Regions from separate parts of the Streptomyces sp. NPDC008137 genome, predicted to be linked through region 1. Evidence: riboswitches for the same ligand, from Rfam matches in the RefSeq annotation. Region 1 holds a riboswitch; the other holds the start of a gene.
The links. A riboswitch is a leader RNA that binds a small molecule or an ion and turns the genes downstream of it on or off. The one in region 1 is predicted to bind cobalamin.
Positions count from the first base shown of each region.

Region 1 (7,401 bases):
GGAGGAATGCGGGGCGGCCCGGCCCGCCGTCAGCCAGCACCTGGCGCGGTTGCGCCTCGCGGGCCTGGTGAACACACGTAAAGACGGGCGCCGGGTGATCTACTCACTCAGCGACGGCCATCTGCGCCGACTGGTGGACGAGGCGCTGAACGTGGCCGACCACCGGCTCAGCGACCGTCCCCCGCACGAATGAGTCAGTACCGCGCCGCCGTCCCCAGGTATTGCTCGGCGAAGGCCGCGGCCGCCACGGGCGAGGTGAACAGGCGGCGCAGCCGGGCGAGCGCGGTGCCCGCGCGGAAGGGGTCGCCCGCCGCCGTTCCGTGGTACACCTCGGAAAGCCACTGCGAGAACTCCTGGTAGTCCCACACGCGCCGCAGGCAGGACTGCCCGTAACCGGCCAGACCGCTCTCGTCGCCCGTGGTCAGGCGGGCCACCAGGGCGTCGCCGAGCAGGAAGGCGTCGTGCAGGGCGAGGTTCATGCCCTTGGCCGCGATGGGGGCGACCAGATGCGCCGCGTCGCCCGCGAGGTGGAGCCGGCCGTGCACCATCGGCTCGACCACGTAGTCGTGCATGTCCAGCACGCGCTTCTCGATCAGCCGCCCCTCCGTCAGCGGCGGCACACCGGCCGCCCCGAGCCGCTGCCGCAGCTCCGCCCAGACCCGCTCGTGCGGCCAGTTCTCCGGGTCGTCGCCCGGCGGGCACTGGAGGTAGTAGCGGGTCACCTCCGGGCTGCGGGGCATCTGGCCCGCGAAGCCGTTCTCGTGACAGCCGAACAGGACGCAGTCGGCGGACGGCGGGGCCTCGGCGAGCAGCGCCAGCCAGCCGATGCCGTAGTCGTGCCGCGCGATCCGGACCCGCTCGGGCGGCAGTGAGGCCCGCGTCACCCCGCGCGCCCCGTCGCAGCCGGCCACGAAGTCGCAGTCCACGACGTGCCGTTCACCCGTCTCCGGGCACGTGTACGACACGGAGGGCCGGTCGGTGTCGAGGTCGTGCAGCTCCACGTCCCGGACCCCGAAGCGGATCTCCCCGCCGCGCACGTCGGCGTACTCGCGCACCAGGTCCGTCACCAGCAACGGCTGCGGGTAGACGAAGTGGTGACTGCCCGTCATATCGCCGTAGTGGAACCGGTACCGCTCCCCCTCGAAGCGGAACTCGCACGCGGTGTGCAGCTCCGCGCGGTCCAGCAGGTTCCGGGCGAGGCCCCGCTTCTCCAGGCCGCGTACGGCCCACTCCTCGATGACCCCGGCCCGGGGCCGCTGTTCGATGAACTCCCGGGTCTCGGTCTCCAGCACCAGGCAGTCCACGGAGGCGGCCCGCAGGATGTTGCCGACGGTCAGCCCGGCGGGACCGGCGCCCACGACGACGACCGGGAAACGTCCGGGGGAGCCTGTGTCCGCGGGCGGCAAGGCGTGGGTCATGCGCTCATTATGGAGGGGGCGCGACGGGCGTGACCCTCACCCGACCCGCGGGATCTCGATCGCCGGGCAGCGGTCCATCACCATCTCCAGGCCGGCGGCCCGGGTGCGGTCGTACGCCGCCGCGTCGACGACGCCGAGCTGGAACCACACCGCCCCCGCGCCCTTGGCGACCGCCTCGTCCGCGACCGCTCCGGCGAGGTCGCTGTTCACGAACACGTCCACCACGTCCACGTCGAAGGGGATGTCCGCCAGACTCGCGTACCCCTGCTCGCCGTGCACGGTCTCCGCCTTGGGGTGCACGGGCACGACACGCTTGCCGTACCGCTGGAGCACGGCGGCGACGCCGTACGCCGCGCGCTGCCGGTTCGACGACAGGCCCACCACGGCCCAGGTGTCGCCGAGCTCGGTGAGGATCCTGCGGACCGTTGCGTCGTCGCCGTACACCGGCGGCCTCCTCGGGAGTCGCGGAAGAGCTGCTGTCCGGGCAACGACGCGGGGCGCGCGGTGATTCCCCGATGCCCGCCGTGATAGCTTGCCGAGGCCAGTCGAACCCATGTACGTGGGTCAGGGAATCCGGTGCGAATCCGGAACTGACGCGCAGCGGTGAGGGGGACGGGCGGGGTCTCGGCCACTGAACGGCACGCATGGCGTTCGGGAAGGCGCCCCGCACCGGGTGAACCCGAGTCCGAAGACCTGCTGGCGGCCCCCGCGGCCGGCCGGCGGTGGGGGAGCACCGTACGACCGGGCTCCGCGATCGGGCCCTCGACGTCTGAGGACTGGTTTCCTTGCCCCTCGCCCGACCCGCCCGTGCCGCCGTCCTGCTCGCGGCCTGCTCCCTGCTCATGACCGGCTGCGGGGACTCGAAGCCCACCACCACGAAGGCCGCCGTCACGCTCGACAACTGCGGCCGGAAGGTTCGAGTCGACAAGGCGCCCAAGCACGCCGTCTCCCTCAACCAGGGCACCACCGAGATCCTGCTCTCCCTCCGTCTCGCCGACCGGATAGCGGGCACGGCCACCTGGACCGACCCCGTGATGAAGGGGCTGGAGAGGGCCAACGCCAAGGTGCCGCGCATCGCCGAGAACAACCCCTCCTTCGAACGGGTCCTGGACTCCGAGCCCGACTTCGTCGCCGCGTCCTTCGTCTCCACCCTCGGCAAGGGCGGCGTCGCCACCCGCGAGCAGTTCGAGAAGCTCGGCGTGCCCACGTATGTCTCCCCGTCCGACTGCGCCGGCAAGGACAACTCGGGCGGCGGCGACGGCAAGCGCGACAAGCCGCTGGACATCGACGCCGTCTACGGCGAGGTGCGGGACCTCGCGACCGTGTTCGGAGTGAAGGACCGCGGCGACAAGCTCGTGGCCTCCCTCCAGCAGCGGATGAAGAAGGCCACGCGGGGCGTCGACGCCTCCGACGTCTCCCTGATGTACTGGTTCGCCAACTCCGAATCGCCCTACCTGGCCGGCTGCTGCGGAGCGCCCGGCATCTTGACCCGCGCCCTCGGTGCCAAGAACGTCTTCGACGACACGCACGAGGAGTGGCCGCAGGTCAACTGGGAGACGGTCGCCGACCGCAACCCCGACGTCCTCGTCATCGGCGATCTGACCCGCGACTCGGAGACCGCCGAGTCGGCGAAGCGCAAGATCGCCTTCCTGGAGTCCAATCCGGCCACCAAGAACATGGACGCAGTCAAGAACAAGCGGTACGTGCTGCTCAGCGGGCAGGCCATGAACCCGACCATCCGCACGGTCGAGGGTGTGGAGAAGGTCGCGGCCGGACTGCGTGAGTTCGGGCTCGTGAAGTGACCGTGCGCGGACCGGCGCTCGGTGTCGCGGGCGCCCTGCTGCTGATGGTCTCCGTGGCCCTGGCGATCACCATCGGACCGGCCGACATCCGGGTCGGGGACGTCTGGTCCGTCGTCGCCTCCCACCTCGGGATGGGCAGCTCCGACCTGACGCCGATCCGGGACGGCATCGTCTGGCAGCTGCGGCTGCCGCGCACCCTGCTCGCGGCCGTGTGCGGGGCCGGCCTCGCCGTGTGCGGGGCCGTGATGCAGTCGCTGCTGCGCAACCCCCTCGCCGACCCGTTCGTGCTCGGGGTGTCCTCGGGCGCCTCCACCGGCGCGGTCGTCATCGTCGTGCTGGGCGTGGGCGGCGGTGTCGTCTCGGTGTCCGCCGGCGCGTTCCTCGGCGCACTGGTCTCCTTCGCGCTGGTCCTGCTGCTCAGCCACACCCTCGGCGACACCACCGACCGGGTCGTCCTCGCGGGCGTCGCCGCCATGCAGCTCTTCTCCGCCCTCACCTCCTTCGTGGTGCTGACCGCCGCCGACGCCGAGACGACCCGGGGCGTGCTGTTCTGGCTCCTGGGCTCGCTCGGCGGGGCCGGCTGGACCGACGTGTGGCTGTGCTTCGCCGTCCTGGCCGTGGCGCTGGTGGTGTGCCTGTCGTACGCCCGTACGCTCGACGCCTTCGCCTTCGGGCAGGACGCGGCGGCCGCGCTCGGGGTGTCGGTGGCCCGCACCCGCCTGGTGCTGCTGTGCGTCACCGCCCTGCTCACGGCCGCCCTGGTCAGCTCGGCCGGGGCGATCGGCTTCGTCGGGCTGGTCCTGCCGCACGCCGCCCGGGCCCTGGCCGGACCCGGGCACGCCCGGCTGCTGCCGGTCACCGCCCTCGCCGGCGCGGTGTTCCTGGTCTGGGTCGACACCCTGGCCCGGACGGTCCTGGATCCGCAGGAGGTGCCCGTGGGGGTCGTGACATCGCTGATCGGGGTGCCGGCGTTCGTGGCGGTGCTCTACCGGACGCGGAGGGTGCGGTGACCGGGACACACGTCAGCGAGACGGAAACGCCGGTGCGGGCTGCCGGGCTCCGGGCGGACCGGGTCAGCCGCCGTACCGACGGGCGCCTCATCCTCGACGGCGTCGTCCTCGCGCCCGAACCCGGCTCCACCGTCGGAGTCCTCGGCCCCAACGGCTCCGGCAAGTCCACACTGCTGCGGCTGCTCGCCGGGCTGCTCACACCCACCGCCGGAATCGTCACCCTCGACGGCACCCCGCTGGGCGATCTGCCCCGCCGTACCGTCGCCCGCCGCCTCGCCACGGTCGAGCAACAGGCCGACACCCAGGTCGAGCTGACGGTGCTGGACGTCGTACGGCTGGGCCGGATCCCGCACCGCCGGGCCTGGACACCCGCCTCGGCGGACGACGAGCGGGCGATCCACGCCGCCCTGGAGCGCACCGGCCTCGCCGCCCGGGCCTGCCAGCCCTGGCACACCCTCTCGGGCGGCGAACGCCAGCGGGTGCAGATCGCCCGCGCGCTCGCGCAGGAACCCCGGGAGCTCCTCCTGGACGAGCCCACCAACCACCTCGACATCCACCACCAGCTGGACCTGCTCGCCCTGGTGACCGGCCTGCCGGTCACCACCGTCGTCGCGCTGCACGACCTCAACCTCGCGGCGATGTACTGCGACCGGGTCGTCGTCCTGCGCGGGGGGACGGTCGTCGCGGGCGGCGCCCCGGGGGACGTCCTGACCGAAGAGCTCATCGCGGAGGTGTACGGGGTGCGGGCCGCCGTCAGCCGTGAAGGGCCCGAACAGCGGCCTCACGTGCGGTTCCTGGGCACGCTGGCCTGAGGCCGTTCGGCCCGCGTGGCGGGCACGCCATTGGTGGGGCGATTCCCGCCACGGTGGCCGGAAATCGCCAAACCTGCCTGCGTGTGCCCGCCCGCACGCCTACGCTCGGCTCGTGCTGCGCATCATCGACGCCCGTACCGGCGAGCCGGTCGACGCCGCCCCGGCCCGCCGGGGCCTGACGCGTGTCGAGGTGCACGCGCCCGGCTCCGACACCACGAACCTGCGGGTGCTGCTCGTCGCGGACCTGCTCGTCCGGGCCCTGGAACTCGGCGGCACCCCGGTGTGGGCGCTGCTGACCGGAGGACGCCGACAGGCCGAGCTGCGGGCGGAGGCCACCGCCCTCGGCATCCGGCCGTTCGAGGACAGCCCCGACGTGAGTGCCGGGCTGGGCGAGGCCCAGGTCGTCCATGTGGCCGTCGAGGGCGGGGTGGCGACCGGTGGTGTGCGGATCGATGTCGCCCCCGCGCACATCGACGGTGCCCCCGCGCATCCCGGCAACCCGGGCACACCGGACGGCACCGGCATCGACCCCGGTGTCCTGCGTCTCGCCCTCCTCGCCCGGCACCACAGCGCCCCCGCCCGGCTGGACGCGGCCGCGTTCGACGAGGCCCGGGGCACCCTCGCCCACTGGCGCGGTGCGGTCGCCCGCTGGGCCCGGCGGCCCTCGCGGCCCGTCCCCGACGAGGTGCGCGGGCGATTGCGCGACGCCTGGGAGGATGATCTGGACATGTCCCGGGTACTGGACGTCCTGCACCACGTCGAGACCGACCCGGAGCTGCCCGACGGCGCGCGCTTCGAGACGTACGCGTACGCCGACCGGCTCCTCGGCCTCGACCTCACCCGCGACCTGGGATCCCCGTCATGATCGAGCGCGCCGGAACCGGCCCACTGCGCCGCCTGGTCGTCATGCGGCACGCCAAGTCCGCCTGGCCCGTGGACGTCGCCGACCACGAACGCCACCTCGCCCCGCGAGGCCGCCGGGACGCCCCCGCTGCCGGGCGCGCCCTGGCCGAGGCCGACTGCCTGCCGGACCTCGCGCTGTGCTCCACCGCCGTACGCGCGCGCCGGACCTGGGACCTGGCCGCCGGCCAGTGGGGAACACCCCCGCCGGTACGCCACGACCGGCGGCTGTACGCCGCGGGCCCCTCCGGCCTGCTGGCCGTCGTGCACGAGGTGCCCGCGGAGGTGGAGACACTGCTGCTGATCGGGCACAACCCCGGACTGGAGGAACTGGTCCTGGCGCTCGCCGCCGACGGCCTCGACGACACCCTGGAGCGGGTCCGCACGAAGTTCCCCACCTCGGCGATCGCCGTCCTGTCCTGGCGAGGCACGACCTGGCGGTCCCTCACCCCTGGCACCGCGCTGCTCACGTCCGTGATCGTGCCCCGGGGCCGGAAGGAGAAGTAGCCGCGGACCGGTCCGGGCCGCTGCCGGGCGCCCGCATAGGCTGGCCGGATGCAGGACGAATACCGCACGGTCGCCCGCGCGGGCGTGCACGAGACCGAGGTCAACCGCTCCCGCTTCCTGTGCGCCCTCGCCCCGGCCGCCACCGAGCAGGAGGCCCAGGACTTCATCGCCGCGGTCCGCAAGGAGCACACCGGCGCCAACCACAACTGCTGGGCCTACGTCATCGGCGCCGACGCCTCGGTCCAGAAGGCGAGCGACGACGGCGAACCCGGCGGCACCGCCGGCGTCCCCATGCTCCAGATGCTGCTGCGCCGCGACATGCGGTACGTCGTCGCCGTCGTCACCCGCTACTTCGGCGGGGTCAAGCTCGGCGCCGGCGGCCTCATCCGGGCCTACGGCGGAGCGGTCGGCGAGGCCCTGGACACCCTCGGCACCCGCACCCGCCGCAGGTTCCGCCTGGCCACCGTCACCGTCGACCACCAGCGGGCGGGCAAAGTGGAGAACGACCTGCGCACCACCGGCCGCGAGGTGCGGGACGTGCGTTACGGCGAGGCGGTCACGATCGAACTCGCCCTCCCGGACGCCGAGGTGGACGCCTTCCGGACCTGGCTCGCCGACACGACCGCCGGGACCGCCGGGTTCGAACCGGGCGGGGAGGCGTACGGCGACGCCTGACGCGCGGCCGGCCGCCGGCCCGGCGGCCGGCGCGACGGCCCGCGGAGCACCGCCGGGCCGTCGCGCCCGGGGACGCGCTCCGCCGCCTCGGCCGGACCGGCGAGGGACGGTGCGGTGAACGCCGGGCCGCCTGCCGCGGGTGGGCTACCGGTCCGTGCGGCGGACGCGGCCCGCGTCGCTGTCGCCGCCCCGCCCGTCAGCGCCCTCGGGCTCGTCCGGAAGCACGGCTGGGCGGTCGTCCCGGACCCGGACGCCCTCGGCATCCGTCCCCGCCGCG
Region 1 covers NZ_JBIBHN010000018.1:91,615-99,015, reverse strand. Annotated here, with positions in the region: gene ACFZBT_RS25825 (metalloregulator ArsR/SmtB family transcription factor) at 1-193, shown strand, start outside; gene ACFZBT_RS25820 (4-hydroxybenzoate 3-monooxygenase) at 195-1,418, opposite strand; gene ACFZBT_RS25815 (CoA-binding protein) at 1,455-1,862, opposite strand; cobalamin riboswitch at 1,944-2,134, shown strand; gene ACFZBT_RS25810 (ABC transporter substrate-binding protein) at 2,261-3,220, shown strand; gene ACFZBT_RS25805 (iron chelate uptake ABC transporter family permease subunit) at 3,265-4,230, shown strand; gene ACFZBT_RS25800 (ATP-binding cassette domain-containing protein) at 4,227-5,042, shown strand; gene ACFZBT_RS25795 (hypothetical protein) at 5,155-5,907, shown strand; gene ACFZBT_RS25790 (histidine phosphatase family protein) at 5,904-6,449, shown strand; gene ACFZBT_RS25785 (YigZ family protein) at 6,498-7,124, shown strand; gene ACFZBT_RS25780 (MFS transporter) at 7,269-7,401, opposite strand, start outside.

Region 2 (7,401 bases), on a different contig from region 1:
CGTGGGGCCCTGGGCCGGATACGCCGTGTACAAACTGCTGCGGCGCTTCGACGTGCCTTTGATGGTCGCGGTCTTCTTCGGGGCGTTCTTCGCCGACCTGTCCACGTACTGCGTCACCAGCGTGCAGCTGGCGCTCGCCTTCCCCGACCCGGGCAGCGGGTTCGTGGGCGCGCTCGGCAAGTTCGGCACCATCTTCGCCGTCACACAGATCCCGCTCGCGGTGAGCGAGGGCCTGCTGACGGTGCTCGTGATGCGGCTGCTGGTGCAGTCCAGCAAGGGCGAACTGACCCGGCTGGGTGTGCTCCTCACCAAGAAGCGGTCCGTGACCGAGACCGAGGCGGTGGCCCGATGAAGAAGAACACGAGGATCAACCTCCTGCTGCTGCTCGCCGTGGCGCTCCTCGCGGTGCTGCCGCTCGCCCTCGGCCTGGGCGACGACAAGGAGGAGCCGTTCGCGGGCGCCGACGCCCAGGCGGAGACGGCGATCACCGAGATCGACCCGGACTACAAGCCCTGGTTCTCGCCGCTGTACGAGCCGCCGTCGGGTGAGATCGAGTCGGCGCTTTTCGCCCTCCAGGCAGCGATCGGCGCCGGTGTCCTCGCCTACTACTTCGGCCTGCGCCGAGGCCGGCGGCAGGGTGAGCAGCAGGCCCTGGAGCGGGCCGCCGAGGAGTCCACGGCCGAAAGAGCCTGAGCCGCGTGCTGCCGATCGACGCGGCGGCGCACAGCAGTCGCTGGCGCCGCCGCCATCCCGTGGACAAGGCCGTGCTCGGTCTGGGACTCACCGTGCTGGCCATCTCGCTGCCGCCCTGGCCGGGCGCGGCCCTGGTGCTGGTGACGGCCGTGTCCCTGCTGCTGGGACCGGCCGGTGTGCCCGGCCGGAAGCTGTGGCGGGCCTACCGCGTGCCGCTGGGCTTCTGCGTGACCGGAGCGGTCACGCTGCTGGTCCAGGTCGGCGGGCCGGGAGGGTTCGTCTCCTTCGCGGACGACGGACCTCTGCGGGCCGGGGAGCTGCTGCTGCGCACCTCGGCGGCCTCCCTGGGAGTGCTGCTGTTCGCCTTCACCACGCCCATGTCCGACCTGCTGCCCCGCCTGGTCCGGGCCGGTGTCCCGGCGCCGGTCGTCGATGTCGCGCTCGTGACGTACCGGATGAGCTTCCTGCTGCTGGACTCCGTGCGCCGGATCCGCGACGCGCAGGCCGCCCGGCTCGGGCACACCACGCGGGCCGCCGCCTGGCGTTCGCTGGGCGGGCTCGGCGCCACCGCTTTCGTACGGGCCTTCGACCGGGCTGCCCGCCTCCAAGCCGGTCTCGCCGGGCGCGGCTACGACGGGACCCTGCGGGTCCTGGTGCCCGAGGCCCGTGTCTCCGTCCGCTTCACGGCCGCCAGTTGCGCGCTCCTCGCGGCGCTGGCCGCCCTCACCTTCGTACTGGAAAGGCCGCCGGCATGAGCGAGCCCGCCCTCGTCGCCCTGCGGGGCGCGTCCTTCGCCTACGAGGACGGCCCGGCCGTGCTCAGCGGCCTCGACTTCGACATCCGCGCGGGGCGGGCGCTCGCGCTGCTCGGCCGCAACGGCAGCGGCAAGACCACGCTGATGCGGCTGCTCAGCGGCGGGCTGCGGCCGCACGAGGGGCGATTGACGGTCGACGGGCAGCCGGTGACGTACGACCGCAAGGGCCTGACCCGGCTGCGGACGACCGTCCAGCTCGTGGTGCAGGACCCGGACGACCAGCTGTTCGCGGCGTCCGTCGAGCAGGACGTGTCGTTCGGGCCGCTGAACCTCGGGCTGTCCGACACGGAGGTACGGGCACGGGTGGCGGAGGCGCTCGCCGCCCTGGACATCACCGCCCTGGCCGGCCGGCCCACTCATCTGCTCTCCTACGGGCAGCGCAAACGGACCGCCATCGCGGGCGCGGTCGCCATGCGTCCCCGGGTGCTCGTCCTCGACGAGCCGACGGCCGGACTCGACCCCGACGGCCAGGAACGGCTCCTGGCCACGCTGGACGAGCTGCGTGCGAACGGCACCACGGTGGTGATGGCTACGCACGACGTCGACCTCGCCCTGCGCTGGGCCGACGACGCGGCGCTCCTCACCCCGGACGGTGTGCACCTCGCTCCCGCGCCGACGGCACTGGCCCGGACCGATCTCCTCCGGCAGGCGGGACTGCGGTTGCCGTGGGGTGCCGCGGCCGCGGATCTCCTGCGCGCACAGGGGCTGTTGACCGGGTCGGCGCCCGGCCCGCGCACCCCGGACGAGCTGGCCGCGCTGGCGGCGGGGCGGCCGGTGAGCGGCGGCTGAGGGTCGCTTCCGCGGCCATCCCGTGTATAGGCTGGCGGTGCAGCTGGTTCGCCCCGTCCGCCAGACGGGATGCGTCGCAAGAGGGAACCCGGTGGGAATCCGGGACTGCCCCGCAGCGGTGAGCGGGAACGACCGCCGTCATACGCACTGGGCCCACGCAGGGCCCGGGAAGCGACGGCCAGTAGGTGTTCTCACATGGTGAGAGCGTGCCCGCGAGTCCGAAGACCTGCCAACTGCCCGCGCGCGGACGGTTCGTGCGCGGACATTCCGGTGACCTCGAGGGCGGGTCGGCGTACATACCAGGCGGACGACCGCGCTGTGCCGCGCGAGGTCGTCTCCGTCCGGTTCGTCACCCCTTCGCGCTCTCGTCCCGTCGCCGGGATCTCAGGGATTCGTCTCGCGAAGGAGATCTCCGTGACCACCAAGTCCGCAGCCGCGGCAGCACGGGCCACCGTGTACGGCTACCCCCGCCAGGGACAGAACCGGGAACTGAAGAAGGCGATCGAGGGCTACTGGAAGGGCCGCGTCACCGCCGACGCCCTCCGGGCCACCGCCTGCGACCTGCGCGCCTCGAACTGGCGGCAGCTGGCCGACGCCGGCATCGACGAGATCCCGACGGGCGACTTCTCGCTCTACGACCACGTCCTGGACACCACCGTCATGGTCGGCGCGATCCCCGGCCGCCACCGGGACTCCGTCGAGGCGGACGCCCTCGACGGCTACTTCGCCATGGCGCGTGGCACGCAGGACGTGGCGCCGCTGGAGATGACCAAGTGGTTCGACACGAACTACCACTACCTGGTGCCCGAACTGGGTCCGGACACGGTCTTCACCGCCGACTCGGCGAAGCAGGTCGCCGAGCTGCGCGAGGCGCTGGCGCTCGGCCATACCGCGCGCCCCGTCCTCGTCGGCCCCGTCACGTACCTGCTCCTGGCCAAGCCCGCCCCGGGGGTGCCCGCGGACTTCGAGCCGCTCACGCTCCTGGACCGGCTGCTGCCCGTGTACGCCGAGATCCTCGCCGACCTGCGCGCGGCGGGCGCCGAGTGGGTGCAGCTGGACGAGCCGGCCCTGGTCCAGGACCGGACCCCGGCCGAGCTGAACGCCGCCGAGCGCGCCTACCGCGACCTCGGCGCCCTCACCGACCGGTCGAAGCTCCTGGTCGCCTCGTACTTCGACCGGCTCGGGAACGCCCTGCCGGTGCTGGCGAAGGCGCCGGTCGAAGGGCTCGCGCTGGACTTCACGGAGTCGGCGGCGGCCAACCTCGACGATCTGGCCGCGGTGGGCGGTCTGCCGGGCAAGCGGCTGGTCGCCGGTGTCGTCAACGGCCGCAACATCTGGATCAACGACCTGGCGGCCTCGCTCTCCCGGCTCGGCACGCTCCTCGGCCTCGCCGACCGGGTCGACGTCTCGGCCTCCTGCTCCCTGCTGCACGTGCCGCTGGACACGGCGGCGGAGCGGGACATCGAGCCGCAGGTGCTGCGCTGGCTCGCCTTCGCGCGGCAGAAGACCGCCGAGATCGTCACCCTGGCGCGCGGTCTCGCGCAGGGTACGGACACGATCGGCGCGCAACTCGCCGCGAACCGGGCCGACCTGTCCTCCCGGGCGAACTCCCCGATCACCCGCGACCCGGCGGTCCGCGCCCGCACGGGCGCGGTGTCCGAGGCGGACGCCCACCGCTCGCTGCCGTACACCGAGCGGACCGCCGCGCAGCGCGCCCGGCTCGGTCTGCCGCTGCTGCCGACCACCACGATCGGCTCCTTCCCGCAGACAGGTGAGGTGCGCGGCGCCCGCGCGGACCTGCGCGCCGGCCGGATCGACACGGCCGGATACGAGGAGCGCATCAAGGCCGAGATCCAGGAGGTGATCTCCTTCCAGGAGAAGGCCGGTCTGGACGTCCTGGTGCACGGCGAGGCCGAACGCAACGACATGGTCCAGTACTTCGCGGAGCAGCTCACCGGCTACCTCGCCACGCGGCACGGCTGGGTCCAGTCCTACGGCACCCGCTACGTCCGCCCGCCGATCCTGGCCGGCGACATCTCGCGCCCCGAGCCGATGACCGTACGCTGGACGAGGTACGCGCAGTCCCTCACGGACCGTCCGGTCAAGGGCATGCTCACCGGCCCGGTCACCATGCTCGCCTGGTCCTTCGTCCGTGACGACCAGCCGCTCGCCGAGACGGCCCGTCAGGTCGCCCTGGCCCTGCGCGACGAGGTGGGAGACCTGGAGGCGGCCGGGACGCCGGTCATCCAGGTCGACGAGCCCGCCCTGCGCGAGACCCTGCCGCTGCGTGCCGCCGACCGGCCGGCGTATCTGGGGTGGGCCACGGAGGCCTTCCGGCTCAGCACGGGCGGTGTGCGGCCGGACACGCAGATCCACACCCACATGTGCTACGCCGAGTTCGGCGACATCGTGCGGGCCATCGACGACCTCGACGCGGACGTCATCAGCCTGGAGGCCGCGCGCTCCCACATGCAGGTCGCCCGCGAACTCGCCTCGCACGGCTATCCGCGTGAGGCGGGGCCGGGTGTCTACGACATCCACTCGCCGCGGGTTCCCGCCGCACAGGAGGCCGCCGAACTGCTGCGCACCGGCCTGAAAGCGATCCCCGCCGAGCGGCTGTGGGTCAACCCGGACTGCGGCCTGAAGACCCGCGGCTGGACCGAGACCCGCGCATCCCTGGAGAACCTGGTCTCGGCGGCCCGGACCGTCCGGGCCGAACTGGACGCGGAGCGGCCCGGAGCGGCCTGACGCTCCAGGCCGGGGGCGGGCGGAGCATGGCCCGCCCCCGGTCGGGTCAGGCCGCCGTCGCGGCCGCCGCCGCCCGGCCCGCCGCGCGGCCCGAGAACAGGCAGCCGCCCAGGAAGGTGCCTTCGAGGGAGCGGTAGCCGTGGACGCCCCCGCCGCCGAAGCCGGCGACCTCACCGGCCGCGTACAGCCCGCTGATCGGCTTGCCGGAGGCGTTCAGGACACGGCCGGAGAGGTCGGTCTGGAGGCCGCCGAGGGTCTTGCGGGTGAGGATGTTGAGGCGTACGGCGATCAGCGGTCCGGCGGACGTGTCCAGGATCCGGTGGGCGGAGGCGGTGCGGCTGAGGGTGTCGCCGGGATAGGCGAGGGCGTTGCGGATGCCCATGACCTGGGCGTCCTTGGTGTACGGGTTGGCGATCTCGCGGTCGCGGGCCTCGATCTGCCGCCGCAGGCCGGCCAGGTCGATCAGGTCGTCCCCCGTCAGTTTGTTCATACCGGCGACCAGTTCGGGCAGGGTCTCGGCGACGACGAAGTCCTCGCCCTTCTCCTTGAACCGCTCGATCGGCTCGGGGGTCTGCCAGACGCGCGACAGCAGCTTCCAGACGTTCTTCTCGGTGAGGTCCGGGTTCTGCTCCGAGCCGGAGAGCGCGAACTCCTTGGCGATGATCTTCTGGGTCGTGACGAACCAGGAGTAGTCGTATCCCGTGTCGGTGATCGACTTGAGGGTGTGAAGTGTGTCGTAGCCCGGGATGTCGGGGCTGGAGAAGCGCTTGCCCGTGGCGTCGAACCACATGGAGGACGGGCCGGGCAGGATGCGGATGCCGTGGTCGGGCCAGATCGGGTCGTAGTTCTTCAGGCCCTCGGTGTAGTGCCACATGCGGTCGGGGTTGACGATCCGTCCGCCCGCCTTCTCGGTGATCGCGAGCATCCGGCCGTCCACGTGCGCGGGCACGCCCGTGATCATGGACTTCGGGGCCGTACCGAGGCGCGCGGGCCAGTTCTGCCGGACGAGGTCGTGGTTGGCTCCGATGCCGCCCGAGGTGACGATCACGACGGGGGCGTTCAGTTCGAAGTCGCCGACGACCTTGCGGGAGCTGGGCTTGCCGCGTGCCGCGCTGCTGGGCTCCAGGACCTTTCCGCGTACGCCGGTGACGGCACCGTTCGTGACGATCAGGTCGTCCACGCGGTGGCGGAACCTGAACGTCACCTTGCCGTCCTCCACGGCCTCCCGCACCTTCTTCTCGAAGGGCTCGACCACGGCGGGTCCGGTGCCCCAGGTGACGTGGAAACGGGGTACGGAGTTGCCGTGCCCGTCCGCGAGGCCGCCGCCGCGCTCGGCCCAGCCGACGATCGGGAACCACTGCATCCCGAGCCCCGCGAGCCAGGAGTGCTTCTCCCCCGAGGCGAAGTCGACGTACGCCTCGGCCCACTTGTGGGCCCAGTGGTCCTGGCCCGACGGGTCGGTGATGCCGCGGTCGAAGCCGGCCGTGCCCAGCCAGTCCTGCCAGGCCAGTTCCCGCGAGTCCTTGATGCCCATGAGCCGCTGCTCGGGGGAATCGACGAAGAACAGCCCGCCGAAGGACCAGAAGGCCTGTCCGCCCAGACTGGCCTCCGGCTCCTGGTCGAGCAGCAGCACCTTGCGTCCGGCGGCGGCCAGTTCGGCGGTGGCGACGAGCCCGGCGAGGCCGTGGCCGATGACGATGGCGTCCGCGTCCGACGATCCGGCTCCGGCCGCGAAGGCCGGGAACGCCGACTGCGCGAGCGCGGCACCGGCGAGCACACCGCCAGCGACGGTCAGGGCACGGCGGCGGGTGAACGCGGCGGGTGCTGACGGGTGTTCCATGGGCCGCCTTCCGGAGGAGGTGCGCAGGGGTCGGGAGAGGCCCCTGGGGCGACCAGGGGTGTTACCGACGGTAGCCCAGGAGTTCTCGGGGCCACCAGAGTCCTGCGCCGGGGAACTCACGGGCACTGTCCGGCAGTTGGCCGGGCGGGCGAAATGTGCTTGTCCGTCCTCGCGGCACGGCACTACGGTGCCGAGGTGGATCTCTTCTCACGCTCCTGGACGGCGTTGCGCGAGGCGGTCGCCGGTCTGGCCGACGAGGACTTCGACCGGCCGTCCGGCTGCACCGGCTGGCTGGTGCGGGACCTGGTGTGCCATCTCGTCATCGACGCCCAGGACGTCCTGATCACTCTCGCCACCCCTTCTGACCGGGAGCAGACCCGTGACGCGGTGACCTACTGGGAGGTCGCCGGCACGCCACCGACCGGTGACGACCCGCTCGACGCGCTGACCGTCCGGCTCGCCGCCGCGTACGAGGATCCGCACCTGCTCACCTTGCACCTGGACGACGTCGGGTCCG
Region 2 covers NZ_JBIBHN010000021.1:78,885-86,285, reverse strand. Annotated here, with positions in the region: gene ACFZBT_RS28075 (energy-coupling factor ABC transporter permease) at 1-352, shown strand, start outside; gene ACFZBT_RS28070 (energy-coupling factor ABC transporter substrate-binding protein) at 349-693, shown strand; gene cbiQ (cobalt ECF transporter T component CbiQ) at 699-1,448, shown strand; gene ACFZBT_RS28060 (ATP-binding cassette domain-containing protein) at 1,445-2,296, shown strand; cobalamin riboswitch at 2,324-2,545, shown strand; gene metE (5-methyltetrahydropteroyltriglutamate--homocysteine S-methyltransferase) at 2,711-5,044, shown strand; gene ACFZBT_RS28050 (FAD-binding dehydrogenase) at 5,091-6,884, opposite strand; gene ACFZBT_RS28045 (maleylpyruvate isomerase N-terminal domain-containing protein) at 7,080-7,401, shown strand, end outside.
Region 2: another riboswitch for cobalamin. It lies ahead of metE (5-methyltetrahydropteroyltriglutamate--homocysteine S-methyltransferase); the one in region 1 lies ahead of ACFZBT_RS25810 (ABC transporter substrate-binding protein).